Regions from separate parts of the Bradyrhizobium erythrophlei genome, predicted to be linked through region 2. Evidence: riboswitches for the same ligand, from Rfam matches in the RefSeq annotation. Region 2 holds a riboswitch; the other holds the start of a gene.
The links. Region 2 has a riboswitch for S-adenosylmethionine ahead of metX (homoserine O-acetyltransferase MetX). Riboswitches for the same ligand answer to the same signal wherever they lie in the genome.

Region 1 (7,853 bases), 1.6 Mb from region 2:
ACTCTCGCAACGCGTTACCAAGAAAGTGAGCAATATGGCCTCTATCTGCAAGGACATTCCCATCCATGCGCACCCCGATGCTGTCTGGGAGGCGGTGCGCGATTTCGGTGCGGTGCATCAACGGCTCAATCCAGGATTTGTCGTCGACTGCCGTCTCGACGGCAACGCCCGCATCGTGACCTTCCATAACGGCAATGTGGTGCGCGAGGAGTTTGTGGATTGCGACGACACGCGGCGGCGCCTGGCCTATGCCATTACCGGACGCGAGCGCGTCAATCACTATAACGGCTCGGTGCAGGTGCTCGGCGACGGCGACAACCGCAGCCGGATCATCTGGATCGTCGACGTGCTGCCGAACGAGATCGCCCCCTACATCTCCGAGCAGATGGACCTCGCGGCCGTTGCGATGCAGAAGACGCTGGGAAGCGCGTAACGCGACCAGCGCCAATCCCGGTCGTGCCGCATTTCATGGTATAGCTTGCCGGCGTCGGATTTCCATGGCGCGCCGCAGGCGAGGACCGGATGAAGAAATCTCCATGCCGAAATCACTGGCTCATCGCCGCCGCCGTAAGCCTCGCGGTGTCGTTGACAGGCTGCAACGAGCAGGAAACGGCGACGGTCGGACAGACCTATGGTCCGAAGCCTGTGCTGGTCGAGCCGGAAAAATCGGTGGTGCCGACCGTCAACGTCGCCAAGGCGGTGGGCTGGCCGGCCGGCGGCAAGCCGATGGCTGCGGACGGAATGGCGGTCAATGCGTTTGCGACCGGGCTCGATCATCCGCGCACGATGCACGTCCTGCCGAACGGTGACGTGCTGGTGGCCGAGACCAATGCGCCGGAGCGTCCGGAAGAGAACAGAGGCATCAAAGGCTGGATCACCAGGATCGTGCTCGGCCGCGCCGGCGCCGACACGCGCAGCGCCAACCGCATTACGCTGTTGCGCGATGCCGACGGCGATGGCGTTGCGGAAACAAAGTCGGTTTTTCTCGAAGGCCTGAATTCGCCGTTCGGCATGGCACTAGTCGGCAATGATTTCTATGTCGCCAATTCGGATGCGATCGTGAAATTCACCTACCACGCCGGCGACACCAAGATTGCCGCGGCCGGGGTAAAACTCGCGGACCTACCGGGCGGCCCGCTCAATCATCACTGGACCAAGGACCTGGTCGCCTCGCCCGACGGCGCCAAACTCTATGCAACGGTCGGCTCCAACAGCAATATCGGCGAAAACGGCATGGACGCTGAAACCAACCGTGCCGCCGTGCTCGAGGTCGATCGCGCGACCGGAAAATCGCGTGTGTTCGCCTCCGGCATTCGCAATCCGAACGGACCTGCGTGGCAGCCGCAGAGCGGCGCGCTGTGGGTCGTCGTCAACGAACGCGACGAACTCGGCAACGATCTCGTGCCGGATTACATGACCTCGGTGAAGGACGGCGGATTTTACGGCTGGCCGTACAGCTATTATGGCCAGCATGTCGATGCCCGCGTTCAGCCGCAGCGCGCCGATCTGGTCGCGAACGCGATCGCGCCGGATTATGCGCTCGGCGCGCATACCGCCTCGCTGGGTTTGGCCTTCAACACCGGCAATCTGTTTGCGCCTGACATGGCGAACGGAGCCTTCGTCGGCCAGCACGGTTCGTGGAATCGCAAGCCGCGCGCCGGTTACAAGGTGATCTTCGTGCCGTTCGCCAATGGAATGCCGTCGGGACAGCCGCGCGACATCCTGACCGGCTTCCTCAATGCGGATGGCGAAGCGCAGGGCCGCCCCGTGGGCGTCGCGATCGACAAACGCGGCGCGCTGCTCGTGGCCGATGATGTCGGCAACACGATCTGGCGCGTGACGCCCGCTGGAAAGTCGGCGGCGCGATAGTGCCCACTTTCCGAAGTTCGCGTTACACCTCAGCACGCACCTTCCACGAACTTCGGAAAGTTATCGGCACTAGCAAATCTATGATTCTAGTGCCGCTTCTCTATTTGAAGTTCCTGAACAAAATTCGCCGCTTGTAGTGCGGGAACTTCAAATAGGCGGCACTAGACAAACGCATCATGGTGAGGAGCGCGGACTCCGAGCGGCAGCGAGGCCGTCGCGAACGGCGCAAACAAAGAAGCGCGTCTAACCATAACGGCATGCGCCTGGATCGGCGCGGCTCACTCCCGCGTCAGTCATCATACTCCTTTGAAATATCCTTGCCGGTGTAATCAGGCATAAGCGACGCCGCGATGAGGCTTACGACCGAGCAGGCAGCGATGTAGATCGAAACCGCATAGCCGGAGTGATAGGAGGCGAACAGCGCCGTCGCGATCAAGGGCGCTGGACCGCCCGCGATCACGGAGGCGAGTTGGTAGCCGAGCGAAGCACCACTGTAGCGCAATCGCGGCGTAAAGGCCTCGGCGATCAAGGCTGCCTGCGGCCCATATTGCATATCGTGCGGGATCAGCGACAACACGATCGCGATAAAGACCAGGGACGGCACAGCGGTGTCCACCATCCCGAAATACAGGAAGCCGAATATCCCCGTCGTCGCGGCGCCGATCAGATACATCTTCCTGCGCCCGATCAGGTCGGAGATGTGGCCTGACAGAGGAATGGTGATGAACGAAACGCAAGCCGCAACCAGCACCGCCATCAGGATCAGATCGCGCGACATCTTCAGGGTGCCGACTGCGTAGGCGAAGATGAATGCGGTAAAGATATAGAACGGCGCTTGCTCGGACATCCGCAGCAAGGCCGACAGCAATATCTCCTTCGGATGCTTTTTGAAGACCTCGATGATGGGAGCCTTCTCGATCTTGCGGTTGTCCAGAAGCTGCTGGAACACCGGCGTCTCAAGAATACCAAGGCGAATCCACAACCCGACGCCAACGAGAACGATCGAGAGCGCGAAAGGCAGTCGCCAGCCCCAGGTGATAAACTGGTCGCCCGTTAGTTGGCTGAACGCGAGCACGGCAAGATTGGCCAGGAACAGGCCGCACGGCACGCCGAATTGCGGCCAGGCTGAGACCAGCCCGCGTTGGCCATGGGTACGCGACCATTCCATCGCCAACAGCACCGATCCGCCCCACTCGCCACCCACGCCGATGCCCTGCAGCATCCGCAACACCGTCAGGATGACGGCGCCCCAGATGCCGATCGAGGAGTAGGTGGGCACGAATGCGATCAGGAAGGTGGCGATACCCATGCAGAGCAGAGTAGCGATCAATGTCGCCTTGCGGCCGATCCGATCACCGTAGTGACCGAATATCGCGGCACCGATCGGGCGCCCGACGAAGCCGATGAAATAGGTTCCGAAGGCCGCCAGCGTCGCCGTCAGCGCATCCTCGTTGGGAAAGAAGAGCTTGCCAAAGATCAGCCCGGCGGCGGTGCCATAGAGGAAAAAGTCATACCACTCGATGGCGGTGCCGATGGTCGACGCGATGACCGCCTTGCGCAATTGCGCGCTATGATCTGAGTCGGACAACGTTCCGTGTGTGATCGCGATCGTCATCGAAGTCTCCCCTGATTGGTCGTTTCCCTGCCCGGTTCTCCGCGGTTCTTTGGGGAGATGATACAATCAGCGCGCGTCGACCGAAAGACGCATCGCTCCGCCGACCGCGATATTGCTGCGCCGCACGAGAAGTGGGTGAAGGGCCTAGTGGAGTGGATTTGACATTCGCTACCCGCCTAGCCGCGGGTTCGTCGAGCGAATGTCAAATCCAAAACTCCACTAGAAACCTATATTTGCTAGCGGTCCTATGATTCCGACATTCGCAAAAGTGGCCGCCGCGAAAGGATGCGAATGTTAGAATCGGACCACTGGTACCGTCCCCTGCAAGTGGCGAGTTCGATCAGACGCGAAAATGCTTGGAGAGCTTCAGCCCCTGCGCCTGATAGTTCGAACCGATGCGCTGGCCGTACATCGCATTCGGCCTTGATTGCATTTTCTCGTAGACCAGACGGCCGACGATCTGCCCGTGCTCGAGAATGAACGGCACTTCGCGCGAGCGCACTTCCAGGACCGCGCGCGAGCCCTTGCCGCCGGCGCCGGCATAACCGAAGCCGGGATCGAAGAAGCCCGCATAGTGCACGCGAAATTCGCCGACCAGCGGATCGAACGGCACCATCTCCGCGGCATAGTCCGGCGGCACTTGCACGGCTTCCTTCGAGGCCAGGATGTAGAACTCGCCCGGATCGAGGATGAGGCTGCCGTCGGACCGCGCCGCGATCGGCTCCCAGAATTCGTCGACCGTGTAGCCGCCGCGGCGGTCGACATCGACCACGCCGGTGTGGCGCTTGGCGCGGTAGCCGACGAATCCCTTGGAGTTCTCGCCCGAGAGATCAACACTCAGCGCCACGCCGTTGGCAAGGTCGGCATCGTTGACATCGACCAGCCGCTCCAGCGTATGCAATGCGTTGAGTTCGTCGGCGCTGAGGATCGCGTCGCCGACGCGGAAACGCACCTGCGAGAGCCGAGATCCCTCGCGCAGCAGCACCGGAAAGGTCTTGGGACTGATCTCGGCATAAAGCGGACCGTGATAACCGGCGCCGATCATGTCGAAGCGGCGCGTGCCGTCCGCGATCACGCGGGTGAAGACGTCGAGCCGGCCGGTCGAGCTTTTGGGGTTTGCAGCAGCGACGATTTCGCCCGGCAGCGCCAGCGATTCCAACAACGGCACGATATAGACGCAGTTGGTCTCGAGCACCGCGCCATCGGCCAGTGAAATCTCGTGCAGCTTCAGCTCATCAATGCGCTCGGCCACCGTCGCGCCCGGCCCCGGCAGAAAGCTCGCCCGCACCCGGTAGGCGATGTCGCCGAGACGAAGATCGAGGCTCGCCGGCTGGATCTGGCTTTCGACAAACGGATAGGCCGGAAGGATCAGGCCCGAATCCGCCATCGCCGCGATCGTGCGGTCGGGCAGGATGCCATGGGCGCCGGGCGGAAGCGTGAAACTCACGGGGGCAGGATCCTTCAGGAATGCTCCAAACGCCGAAAAACAAGGGCTTTTATCGGTTAACCGATGGCCGCCTTGACGGAAAGGGTGCGAGGGAATATCAGCATGACTTATCCCGTGGTGATTTGAGCCGGCCGGCTTGCAGCCACGTTAAATAAGTCGCTAAACAGGCCGGGGACAGTGTGATCCCGGCCTGATGGAATTTTTCCAGGCCGGTTTTTTTATGGCCGTTTTCGAAAGGATGGCCAGGAGGTCACATGTCCAGTTCTACCAAGTCGGCGTCTGCCAAACCCTCTCCTACGGCCCGCTACCGCCCCGAAACCCGCCTGGTTCACTCCGGAACCATCCGCTCGGAATTCGGCGAAACGTCGGAAGCGATGTTCCTTACCCAGGGCTACGTCTACGACACCGCCGAGCTGTGCGAAGCCCGCTTCAAAGGCGAGGACCCCGGCTACATCTATTCGCGCTACTCCAATCCGACGATTGCGATGTTCGAGCGCCGCATGATCGAGCTCGAAGGCGCCGAAGCCGGCCGCTCCACCGCAACCGGCATGGCGGCGGTGACGACCGCGATCCTCGCGCCGCTGAAGGCCGGCGATCACGTCGTGGCGGCGAAGGCGATGTTCGGCTCCTGCCGTTATGTGGTGGAAGACCTGCTGCCGCGCTATGGCATCGCCTCGACGCTGGTCGACGGCCTCGATCTCGACCAGTGGCAACGCGCGGTGCGGCCGAACACCAAGAGCTTCTTCCTGGAAAGCCCGACCAACCCGACGCTCGACGTACTCGACATCTCGGCGATTGCCGATATCGCGCACGCCGGCGGCGCGCGGCTGATCGTCGACAACGTGTTCGCCACGCCGATCTGGCAAAGTCCGCTCACGCTCGGCGCCGATGTCGTGGTCTATTCCGCAACCAAGCACATCGACGGCCAGGGCCGTTGTCTCGGCGGCATGATCCTGTCGTCGGAGGCGTTTGTTGCCGAGCATCTGCACAACTTCATGCGCCAGACCGGCCCATCGCTGTCGCCGTTCAACGCTTGGGTGCTTCTCAAGGGATTGGAGACGCTGGCGGTGCGGGTTCGTGCCCAGACCGACACGGCGGCGAAAGTCGCCGATGCTCTCGTCCAGCACCCGAAGGTCTCGCGCCTGATCTATCCCGGCCGCGAAGATCATCCGCAGGCAGCGCTGGTGAAGAAGCAGATGCGCGCCGGATCGACGCTGGTCGGCTTCGAGGTCAAGGGCGGCAAGGCAGCGGCATTCCGCACGCTCAACGGCCTGAGGCTCGCGCGCATCTCCAACAATCTCGGCGACGCCAAGAGCCTCGTCACCCATCCTGCCACCACGACGCATCAGCGGCTTTCGCCGGAAGCCCGCACCGAGCTCGGGATCAGCGACGGCTTCATCCGCTTTTCCGCCGGCCTCGAGCATGCCGACGACCTGATCGAGGATTTGCACGCGGGACTGGAGCGCGCGTAGCGCGCCCCGGGATGACGCCTGAAGGCGTCACATCGGCCGGTTTGGCACGCCGGACGGCACGTTGACGCCGAGCTTGATCTGGCCGACCGAGCGAATGATGTCGTCGCCAAGCAACTGGGCGAAACAGGCATAGCCCCAATCGTTCATGTGCAGGCCGTCGGCAATGACGAAACTGTCGATCGGCAGCGACTGGTTCTCATGCCACTGCCGCATCACCTCGAACCGCGGGAACACGCCGATATGCCGAAGCTGGGCGATCCTGCGGAGCAGCTTCACCATCCTGCTCGCGCCTTCCGGATGCTCGTTCACCCGCGGCGAATATTGCAGGTCGACCAGCACGACGTCGGCGCCCGACGCCTGAATCCGGGCCACGCCATCCTGTACCATTTGCCCCGTTGCATCAGGGTCGAGATCGCGGATCACCGCGTTGGTCCCGACCTGCCAGATCACCATGTCGGGATGCATGTCGATCACTTCGGTCTGCAACCGCTTCATCATTTCGGGGGCATCTTCGCCGCCACGGCCGCGATTGACGACCGTGATATTTGCGGTGGGATATTTCCGCTGCAACTGCGCCGCCAAGCGGTTGGGATAGGTGAATTCGGGCGAGGAGGTGCCGTACCCCTGGGTTGACGACGATCCGAACGCGACGATCACGAGCGGCTCTCCCGCGGAGAGCTTGCGCGCGACACGAGGCAGCGAGAACGATCGCGCCAGTCCCTTGGGGGCCAGGCACGGCACACGGCCGAAAATATCGCTGGCGGATTTTGCGACCTGCCTGACCTTGTCGATCGCCTTTTCGGTCAGGCTCTTCGGTTGCAGAGCAGGCTGGACCTGATTGGCCGGCGGCGCTTCCTTGGCGGGCGGCGTCTGATTTGGTTCGCCAGCCTGGGCCGTGGCGCCTGGTTCGGATTTATCGGCGGCCGGCCTGGCGTCGAAGTTCGCGCTGCCGGAATTCGTACTTTCAGATTTGGCGCTATCGGACTTTGCGGCGTCGATTACCGCGGCCTGCTGCGTTGTCTCGGCGCGAGCGGGCACGAGCGCAGCCGGCAGTATGAACGCTACGGAGGCTGCTAACCACATCGATCGGCAAAAAGGGCGGCAATAGCTCCAAAACATCAACGATAGACTTCCTCAATTCTCCTGCACGGGCTTCGGCTGCGCCGCCGCCAAAATGAATTCCGACAGGGCTCGTCCGAGGCAGTTGTGAACCCGCCTTGCAAGCTCCGAGCCATGCACGGCCGTGAACAGGTCAAACTCTCCCGACTCCGACCAGGTCTTCATCAGCGCGAAGCGATCAAACAGCGGGACCTCATGCTCCTGGGCAACCACGCGCATGTTGTCCAGGTAGGGCGAAGCCGAAATCATCGATTCCGTGCGCGGGCTGTATTGCGGGTTGACCAGCACGACGTCGGCGCCCGCCTCCTTCGATGCCACCACGCCTTCGCCG
Region 2 (7,853 bases):
GCCGGGCTAAAAATTTTTAGCGGCCCTCTTGAAACCAAAAATCGATTTTTTTATTTTTCCGTTGCCGCCGATAGGTGGTGTCCCCGATGCCTTAACGGGTCAGGGACTTAAGGACGGGCACCGGTTGTGTCCGGTGCCTCATACCCATCTTGCTCTTTGGAGGATTTGGCTATGCGCACTTATGACTTCTCCCCCCTGTTTCGATCGACCATTGGTTTCGATCGCCTGTTCGACCTTGTCGAGACGGCCCAGCGGGCAACGGACGAAGGTTATCCGCCCTACAACATCGAACGACTGGCTGAGGACACCTACCAGATCACGCTGGCTGTGGCGGGTTTCTCGCCCGACGAGGTCTCGGTCACGGCCGAGCAGAACGTCGTTACCGTCGAAGGCGGCAAGACCGAAAAGACCGAGCGCGAGTTCCTCTACAGGGGTATCTCGACCCGTCATTTCAAACGGCAATTCAACCTGGCCGACTATGTTCAGGTGAAGGGCGCGACGTTTGACAACGGCTTGCTCAAGATCGAGTTGGTCCGGGAAATTCCCGAGGCCATGAAGCCGCGGCGGATCGCCATCAATGGCGCATCGGCCGGCAACGTGCATCAGCTCGAAGGCAAGGCCGCGTAGATTTAATCTTGAAAAGGACAAGCATTCCCGCCTGGAGCCCGGGCGGGAATGCAGCCTCTCATCCTATCTGGCGAAACATCAGCGGTATCGGAAAGGAGGACACCCGATGATCGAACATGCCGATAACATTATTGACCTGAACGCTATATTGCATCCCGGTGCTGTCTACGACCATCCGCGCGATGTCCTGGCGGACCAGACGATATCGACCGGCGAGAAACGGGCCATCCTCGCGTCCTGGGCGTCGGATGCGGCTGCCGTGGTGTCGAACCCGGCGCTGAGGGAACTGCCGGGATCGCGCAACATCGTGACGATCGATGAAGTGCTTGAGGCGCTGTCGGCGCTCGATCCCGGACCCAAAGAGCCGCCCGGCGGCAAACCAGCCCGCACGAAGTCGACCGCCCGGGTCAGCATGGCAGCATAGAACGTCGAGGGGATGAAAGGATGATTGACGAAAAGCTTGCGCGTTTGCGAACGCACCGCAACAACATCAGCCGCTACCGTCGCTTGCTCAACACCCGACTGACGGACTTCGAACGCGAGTTCATCGAGAAACGGCTTTCCGAGGAACGGTCTGCGATGGAACGTCTTGCCGCTTCCACATTCCCTCTGACCTTCCAAATGCCGGTGCGGGAAGTTTACGCAACACCAACGGCCGAAGCCGTGACGTGATCGTCAGATGGTTCGCAGGATCGCAACGTCCAGTCGATTTCTGACTTTCGAAATCGTCTTGAAGAAGGGCCGGCGAACGACGTGGCGGTGGTGCATATGTACAAGCGACGGCGGTGTCGTCATGCGCGGATCGGAAACGACCAGGCCCGCAGCCAGATACCAGGCTGAAAGAGCACTCTTCCTGTTGCTGCTGTCCGCACCGTATCACCCCGCCATTGGTCGCCGACCAGCCTTCTAGGGCTACCGCCCGGTGTGCAGCGCCGACTGTTGTAGCTTGGCCTAGCGTGATGCCAATCGCCGCCATCTGGATTCGATCCGCGCCTTGATGGCGCGGACACGGGCTTCATGAGCAGCCCAGAAGGCCCGGCTCGCCGCAGGCGTGCCCTGCCGGTACTGCGCATAGACGTCCTTTGGCGAAATGAGCAGCGACCGCAGCTGGTTATTCGCCAGCACGGAACTGGGAATGATCGAAGGCGGCGTCGTTCCCGCCGCGAGCGGTGAACCCAAAGCGGCGAGATGGCCTTTCGCCCGATTGCAATAATTCACGGAGCGCGCCGTCATGACCTCCTCGCCGTGTCCGGCGCGATACTTCATCAACGTACGGCACAGGTCGCCGTCCGCCAGACGCCAGGCCTTGCTCAGATAGGCTACGCCGTAATGGATATTGATTTCCGGCCTCGCGAGTTCTTCGGCGCTGCCCCTGAATCCCAGCATCGCAGCCGTTCCAGGCCTTACCTGCATCAGGCCAATTTCACCGACGCCGCCGATAACTGTGGGGTCGTAGTTGCTCTCGATGTGCACGACTGCGTCGGCGATATCAGGCGGAAGCCCGGCTTTTTGAGCTTCCTGCTCGACCATGGCGCGGATCGCTGCCCGGAAGGAGGGACCGGACATGTCGCTCGTCTTTTCCACGTCGGCCTTCGGGTCGTCCGGCGCCTTTGGCGGCTCCGCAGAATTCGGCTCGGCTACGGCCAAGGTCTTCGGACCAGCCGACGTGGCGAGCAGAATGGCCGCCAAGATAAGACGTAACCTGAAGTTATCCATCAAAACGTCCCCGGCACAAAAGGACCTGAGGTTGTCCGAGCAGAGGAGTATGAGCATATTTTCTAATATTCGGAGAACTCGATCTCGAATTCTTGTCTCCAACAGACCTTAATTTCCAATCCTGGTCCCGCACTCCCCTTTGCGCCAATCGGCGAATTTTGCAAACCCGATCAGGCTGATGCTACCTGTCCAGTCCTCGCCGCAAAAATATTTCGCTTCGCGTTTCACCCAAATCAAATCCATAAGCGCCGCCGTCCTGCGCTCACAAGAGGGGCGTTTCGCGATCGTCACGAACGTTGGGCGCGGGATGCGGTGGACGCTTGTCGCGCGCAAGACGAACGCGATCGATCAAGCGGACGGCGAAGTCGTGTGGTCCTGACGCCCCGATGCTGGCGTTCAACTCGCGATGATGCTGCGCATCACGCGGGGATGGTGACAACAAAGCCCGGTCACCAGGGAGAGCACGAAGGAAACCGTTAAAACCATTCGCGTGCGGGAATGCCGGGTGAAACCGGCGCGACCGTAGTGGACTTACTCGCGTGTTTTCTATTTTCCACGCGAGGCTGCGGGTGCGTTGGCCACCCGGCATTCCCCACGCCCTCTTTGGGCGAAGGATATTTGGATAACTCGGGCGTGATGCGCAGCGGGGCATGCTGACATGCGCCGTTCGTGGCCGCATCCTTCGAGACGCGCGCAAGAGCGCGCTCCTCAGGATGAGGGTCTGCTAATTCCTCATGGTGAGGAGCGCGGCAATGCCGCGCGTCTCGAACCACGAGGCCCGGATGTCGTGGCTGTTTGACAGGTTAATCAGAAGCAGCGGCGGAAGCCGCGGTTCGCCGGGACGACTTAGTGAGCCAAACATCGTCACATCAGGAGGACTGCGGGTCCGGCGCAGTCGTGAGGCTCAACCGCTGAAGCGTGCACAATCCGAGGTCAAAACTGGCTTGATAGCCCCCCAATCGTCATGCCCCGCGAAGGCGGGGCATCCAGTACGCCGCGACATCTCGGCTCAAGCACCGACGTCTCTGGAATACTGGATCGTCCGGTCAAGCCGGACGATGACAGATTACCGCGTCACTTCTTCTCGCCACGGCTGAGCAGGAAGATGCCCTGCTCGCCGAACATGTTCCAGAACCACCAGGGCGCGCTGACCCGCAGCGGACGGCCATAGAGATCGAGCGCCTCGGCGCGCTCCATCTTGACGCCGATCTCGTCGCAGAGCTGCACGAAATCCTTGATGGTGCAGAAGTGAATGTTCGGCGTGTCGTACCAGGTGGCGGGCAGGTTTTCCGTGCGCGGCATGTGGCCGCCGATCAGAAGCTGCAAGCGCATCCGCCAGAAGCCGAAGTTCGGAAACGACACGATGGCGCGGCGGCCGATGCGCAGGAGGTTTTCCAGGACGGCCTTGGGCTGCCGCGTCGCCTGCAAGGTTTGCGACAGGATCACGTAGTCGAAGGCGTCGTCCGGATAATTGACGAGGTCGGTGTCGGCGTCGCCCTGCACCACCGCAAGCCCCTTGGCGACGCAGCGGTTGACGCCTTCGCGCGACAATTCGATGCCGCGGCCGTCGATGCCGCGACTTTCCAGAAGCTGCAACAGATCGCCGTCGCCGCAACCGACGTCGAGTACTTTCGAGCCGGATGCCACCATCTCCGCGACCAGCAAGTGATCGCCGCGATGCGCAACGCTACGATCGTGTCCGCCGGCCGGACTGAGCGGCAAGGCCTGTTGCTGCGCGCTCATGCCTCGCCGGCCACCGAAAGCCCGCGCGCCTTCGCCGCCGATTGCAGGAAGGCGCGGGAGATGTCGAAGAATTCGGGAACGTCGAGCAGGAAGGCGTCGTGCCCGCGGTCGGTCTCGATTTCCGCAAAACTCACCCGCGCGCTGGAAGCGTTGAGCGCATGCACCAGCGCGCGCGACTCGGAAGTCGGAAACAGCCAGTCGCTGGTGAAGGAGACCACGCAAAAACGGGTCTGGATGCCGCGAAACGCCCGCGCCAGCACGCCGTCATGGTCGCCGGCGATATCGAAGTAGTCCATCGCCCGCGTCAGATAGAGATAGCTGTTGGCGTCGAAGCGCTCGACAAAGGACGAACCCTGATAGCGCAGGTAGCTCTCGACCTGAAAATCGGCGTCAAACGAAAAGGTCGGCAGTTCGCGATCCTGCATCCGGCGGCCGAATTTACGATGAAGCGCGGCATCCGAAAGGTAAGTGATGTGCGCGGCCATGCGCGCGACGCCGAGGCCGCGATGCGGCTGGGTGCCTTTTTCGAAGTAGCGGCCGTTGTGCCACTCGGGATCGGCCATCACGGCCTGACGGCCAAGTTCGTGGAAGGCGATGTTCTGCGCCGAATGCCGCGTCGAGCACGCAATCGCCAAGGTCGAGAACACGCGCTTCGGATAGGCCGCGGTCCATTGCAGCGCCTGCATGCCGCCCATGGAACCACCGACCACGCAGAACAGCGTTTCGATGCCCAGATGATCCAGCAGCATCGCCTGCGCCCGCACCATGTCGGGAATGGTGATGACCGGAAAATCCAGTCCCCACAATTTGCCGGTCGCCGGATTGGTGGAAGCCGGTCCGGTCGACCCCATGCAGCCACCGATCACGTTCGAACAGATGATGAAGTAGCGGTCCGTATCGAGCGGACGGCCCGGACCGACCAGGGTCTCCCACCAGCCGGGCTTGCCGGTCACGGGATGCACGTTGAAGACGTGCTGGTCGCCGGTCAGCGCGTGACAGACGAGAATGGCGTTGGAGCGCTCGGCGTTGAGTTCGCCATAGGTCTGGTAGGCGATCTGGAACGGCGCGAGATCGACGCCGCAATCGAGCCGCAGCGGCTGGTCGGCGCCAAATTGCGCGACCTTGGAGCTTGGGTGATCCGCCTCATGCGACCGCTCATCCGCGTGGATCGCGGGAATTGGTACGGACTGCACTTTTACCATCGTGATACCGATCCCTCGAGGCGCGCTCTTTCGAAAATCGCCCCGGAAATCAGGCCATAAAAATTCCGGCCTGAACGGAAGTTCGGCCGGGATCATTCTGTCCCCGGCCTGTTTAGCGAGTTTTTTAACGTGGCTGCAAGCCGGCCGGCTCAAATGACCACGGAACGACATAAAATTAGTCCCTTACCCCCCGAGCGTCAAGGCAAGGCCGTGGTTAATGAGGCCCTGGTCCTCATGGTGAGGAGGCGCTTGCGCCGTCTCGAACCATGAGGGAGAACGGGGCCAGCATCCTTCGAGACGCGCTTTCGCGCTCCTTGCGGATGAGGAGCTAATTTCGTCAGGTTTCGAACATGACCAAGCCGCCCCCTTCGCCACCATCGCTGGCCGATCTGCGCCAGGAGATCGACACGATCGATGCGCAGGTGCACAGCCTGTTGATGCAGCGCGGCGATATCATCGACCGGCTGATCCAGGTGAAGCAGACCCAGGAAGTCGGCTCGGCCTTTCGCCCTGCGCGCGAGGCCGACATGATGCGCCGCCTGGTGCAGCGTCATCGCGGCATCCTTCCGCTCGACACCGTCGAAAGCATCTGGCGCGTCATCATCTCGACCTTCACTTACGTGCAGGCGCCGTTCTCGGTGCATGCCGACATTTCGGCCAGCGAGCCCGCCATGCGGGATTCGGCGCGGTTTCATTTCGGCTTCACGGTGCCTTACGTCTCGCATTTCAACGCACCGGCCGCGGTCGAAGCGGTCGCCAGATCCAAGGGCGATCTGGCGCTGGTGTCGGCGACCGCAAGCCGCACGCCGTGGTGGATCGCGCTCGAACCGCGCGATGCGCCGAAGATAATCGCGCGGCTGCCCTTCGTCGAGCGCGCCGACCATCCCGCGGCGCTGCCGGTGTTCGTGGTGTCGCGGGTGGCCGACAGCGCCATGGTGACCGAGGTCGAGACATGGAGCGTGCGCGTCTCCGGCTGGAACGCCGATACCGCCCGCGCGCTGTCGCCCCTGGCCGACATCGTCGCGGTGCCCGATACGGCCTTCGACGGCGCGGCGTTGCTGGTGTCGGTCGCGGCCGGCCACCTCGAAAAGGTCAAGGCGGCGCTGATCGAAACCGGGGCCTCGGTGCGCTCATCGGCCCTCGTCGGCAGCCACGCAACGCGCTATACGGTGCCCAACGGCACGGCAAAATAGCCGCCCGTTATTTCCGGAGTTGAAGATGTCCCGACCCGTGCCGAATCCCGGCATTCTCGATATTGCGCCGTACACGCCCGGCAAGAGCCCGAAGGCGGAACCGGGCCGCAAGGTGTTCAAGTTGTCGGCCAACGAGACGCCGTTCGGCCCCTCGCCGAAGGCGATCGAGGCCTACAAGGGCGCGGCTGCGCATCTCGAGGACTACCCGGAAGGCACCTCGCGGATTCTGCGTGAGGCGATCGGGCGCGCTTTCGGGCTCGACCCCGACCGCATCATCTGCGGCGCCGGCTCCGATGAAATCCTCAACCTGCTGGCGCACGCCTATCTCGGCCCCGGCGACGAGGCGATTTCGACCACCCACGGCTTTCTGGTCTATCCGATCGCGACGCTGGCGAACGGCGCCGTGAACGTCGTCGCGCCCGAGGTCGATTACACCGCCAATGTCGATGCGATGCTCAAGCTGGTCACGCCGAAGACCAAGCTCGTCTGGCTCGCCAACCCGAACAACCCGACCGGCACCTATCTGCCGTTCGACGAGGTGAAACGCCTGCGCGCGGGCTTGCCGTCGCATGTGCTGCTGGTGCTCGACGCAGCCTATGCCGACTATGTCTCGCGCAACGACTATGAGATGGGGATCGAACTGGTGGCGACCAGCGAGAACACCGTGATGACCCACACCTTCTCGAAGATCCACGGCCTTGCGGCGCTGCGTGTGGGGTGGATGTTCGCACCCGCCCACATCGTGGATGCGATGAACCGCATCCGCGGGCCGTTCAACGTGTCGACGCCGGCGATGCTGGCGGCCATCGCGGCGATCGAAGACACCGCGCACCAGCAGATGTCGAAGACCCACACCGAGAAGTGGCGCAACCGCCTCACCGAGGAGATCAGCAAACTCGGCCTCAAGGTGACGCCGAGCGTCGCCAATTTCGTGCTGATCCACTTCCCGCTCGAGGGCAAGACGGCGCTGGACGCGGATGCGTTCCTGACTAGCCGCGGCCTCGTGCTGCGAGGATTGAAGAATTACAAGTTGCCGCATGCCTTGCGGCTGACGGTCGGAACCGAAGAAGCCAACAAGCTCGTGATCGAAGGCTTGCGCGACTTCATGGGGGTGAAGTGAGCACCGCAGGGCATTTCGACCGCATCGCGCTGGTCGGCTTCGGGCTGATCGGCGGCTCGATCGCGCGCGCCGCGCGCGATCAGGGTCTGGCCAAGGAGATCGTCACCACCGCGCGCTCGGCCAAGAGCCGAGCGCGGGTGGCGGAGCTCGGCATCGTCGACCGCGTCGTTGAAACGAATGCCGAAGCCGTCAAGGGTGCCGACCTCGTGATCCTCTGCATCCCCGTCGGCGCCTGCGGACCCGTTGCGGCCG

Region 1: another riboswitch for S-adenosylmethionine. It lies ahead of BUA38_RS10745 (O-succinylhomoserine sulfhydrylase); the one in region 2 lies ahead of metX (homoserine O-acetyltransferase MetX).

What each region holds. Positions count from the first base shown of each region.
Region 1 is NZ_LT670849.1:2,281,053-2,288,905, forward strand. It holds gene BUA38_RS10725 (SRPBCC family protein) at 35-433, shown strand; gene BUA38_RS10730 (PQQ-dependent sugar dehydrogenase) at 523-1,869, shown strand; gene BUA38_RS10735 (MFS transporter) at 2,159-3,484, opposite strand; gene BUA38_RS10740 (2'-deoxycytidine 5'-triphosphate deaminase) at 3,825-4,931, opposite strand; SAM riboswitch at 5,036-5,115, shown strand; gene BUA38_RS10745 (O-succinylhomoserine sulfhydrylase) at 5,186-6,403, shown strand; gene BUA38_RS10750 (SGNH/GDSL hydrolase family protein) at 6,431-7,522, opposite strand; gene BUA38_RS10755 (SGNH/GDSL hydrolase family protein) at 7,538-7,853, opposite strand, start outside.
Region 2 is NZ_LT670849.1:3,897,967-3,905,819, reverse strand. It holds gene hspD (small heat shock protein HspD) at 172-627, shown strand; gene BUA38_RS18200 (hypothetical protein) at 734-1,051, shown strand; gene BUA38_RS18195 (hypothetical protein) at 1,072-1,299, shown strand; gene BUA38_RS18185 (lytic transglycosylase domain-containing protein) at 1,579-2,343, opposite strand; gene metW (methionine biosynthesis protein MetW) at 3,418-4,086, opposite strand; gene metX (homoserine O-acetyltransferase MetX) at 4,083-5,288, opposite strand; SAM riboswitch at 5,380-5,459, opposite strand; gene BUA38_RS18165 (chorismate mutase) at 5,639-6,481, shown strand; gene hisC (histidinol-phosphate transaminase) at 6,507-7,601, shown strand; gene BUA38_RS18155 (prephenate/arogenate dehydrogenase family protein) at 7,598-7,853, shown strand, end outside.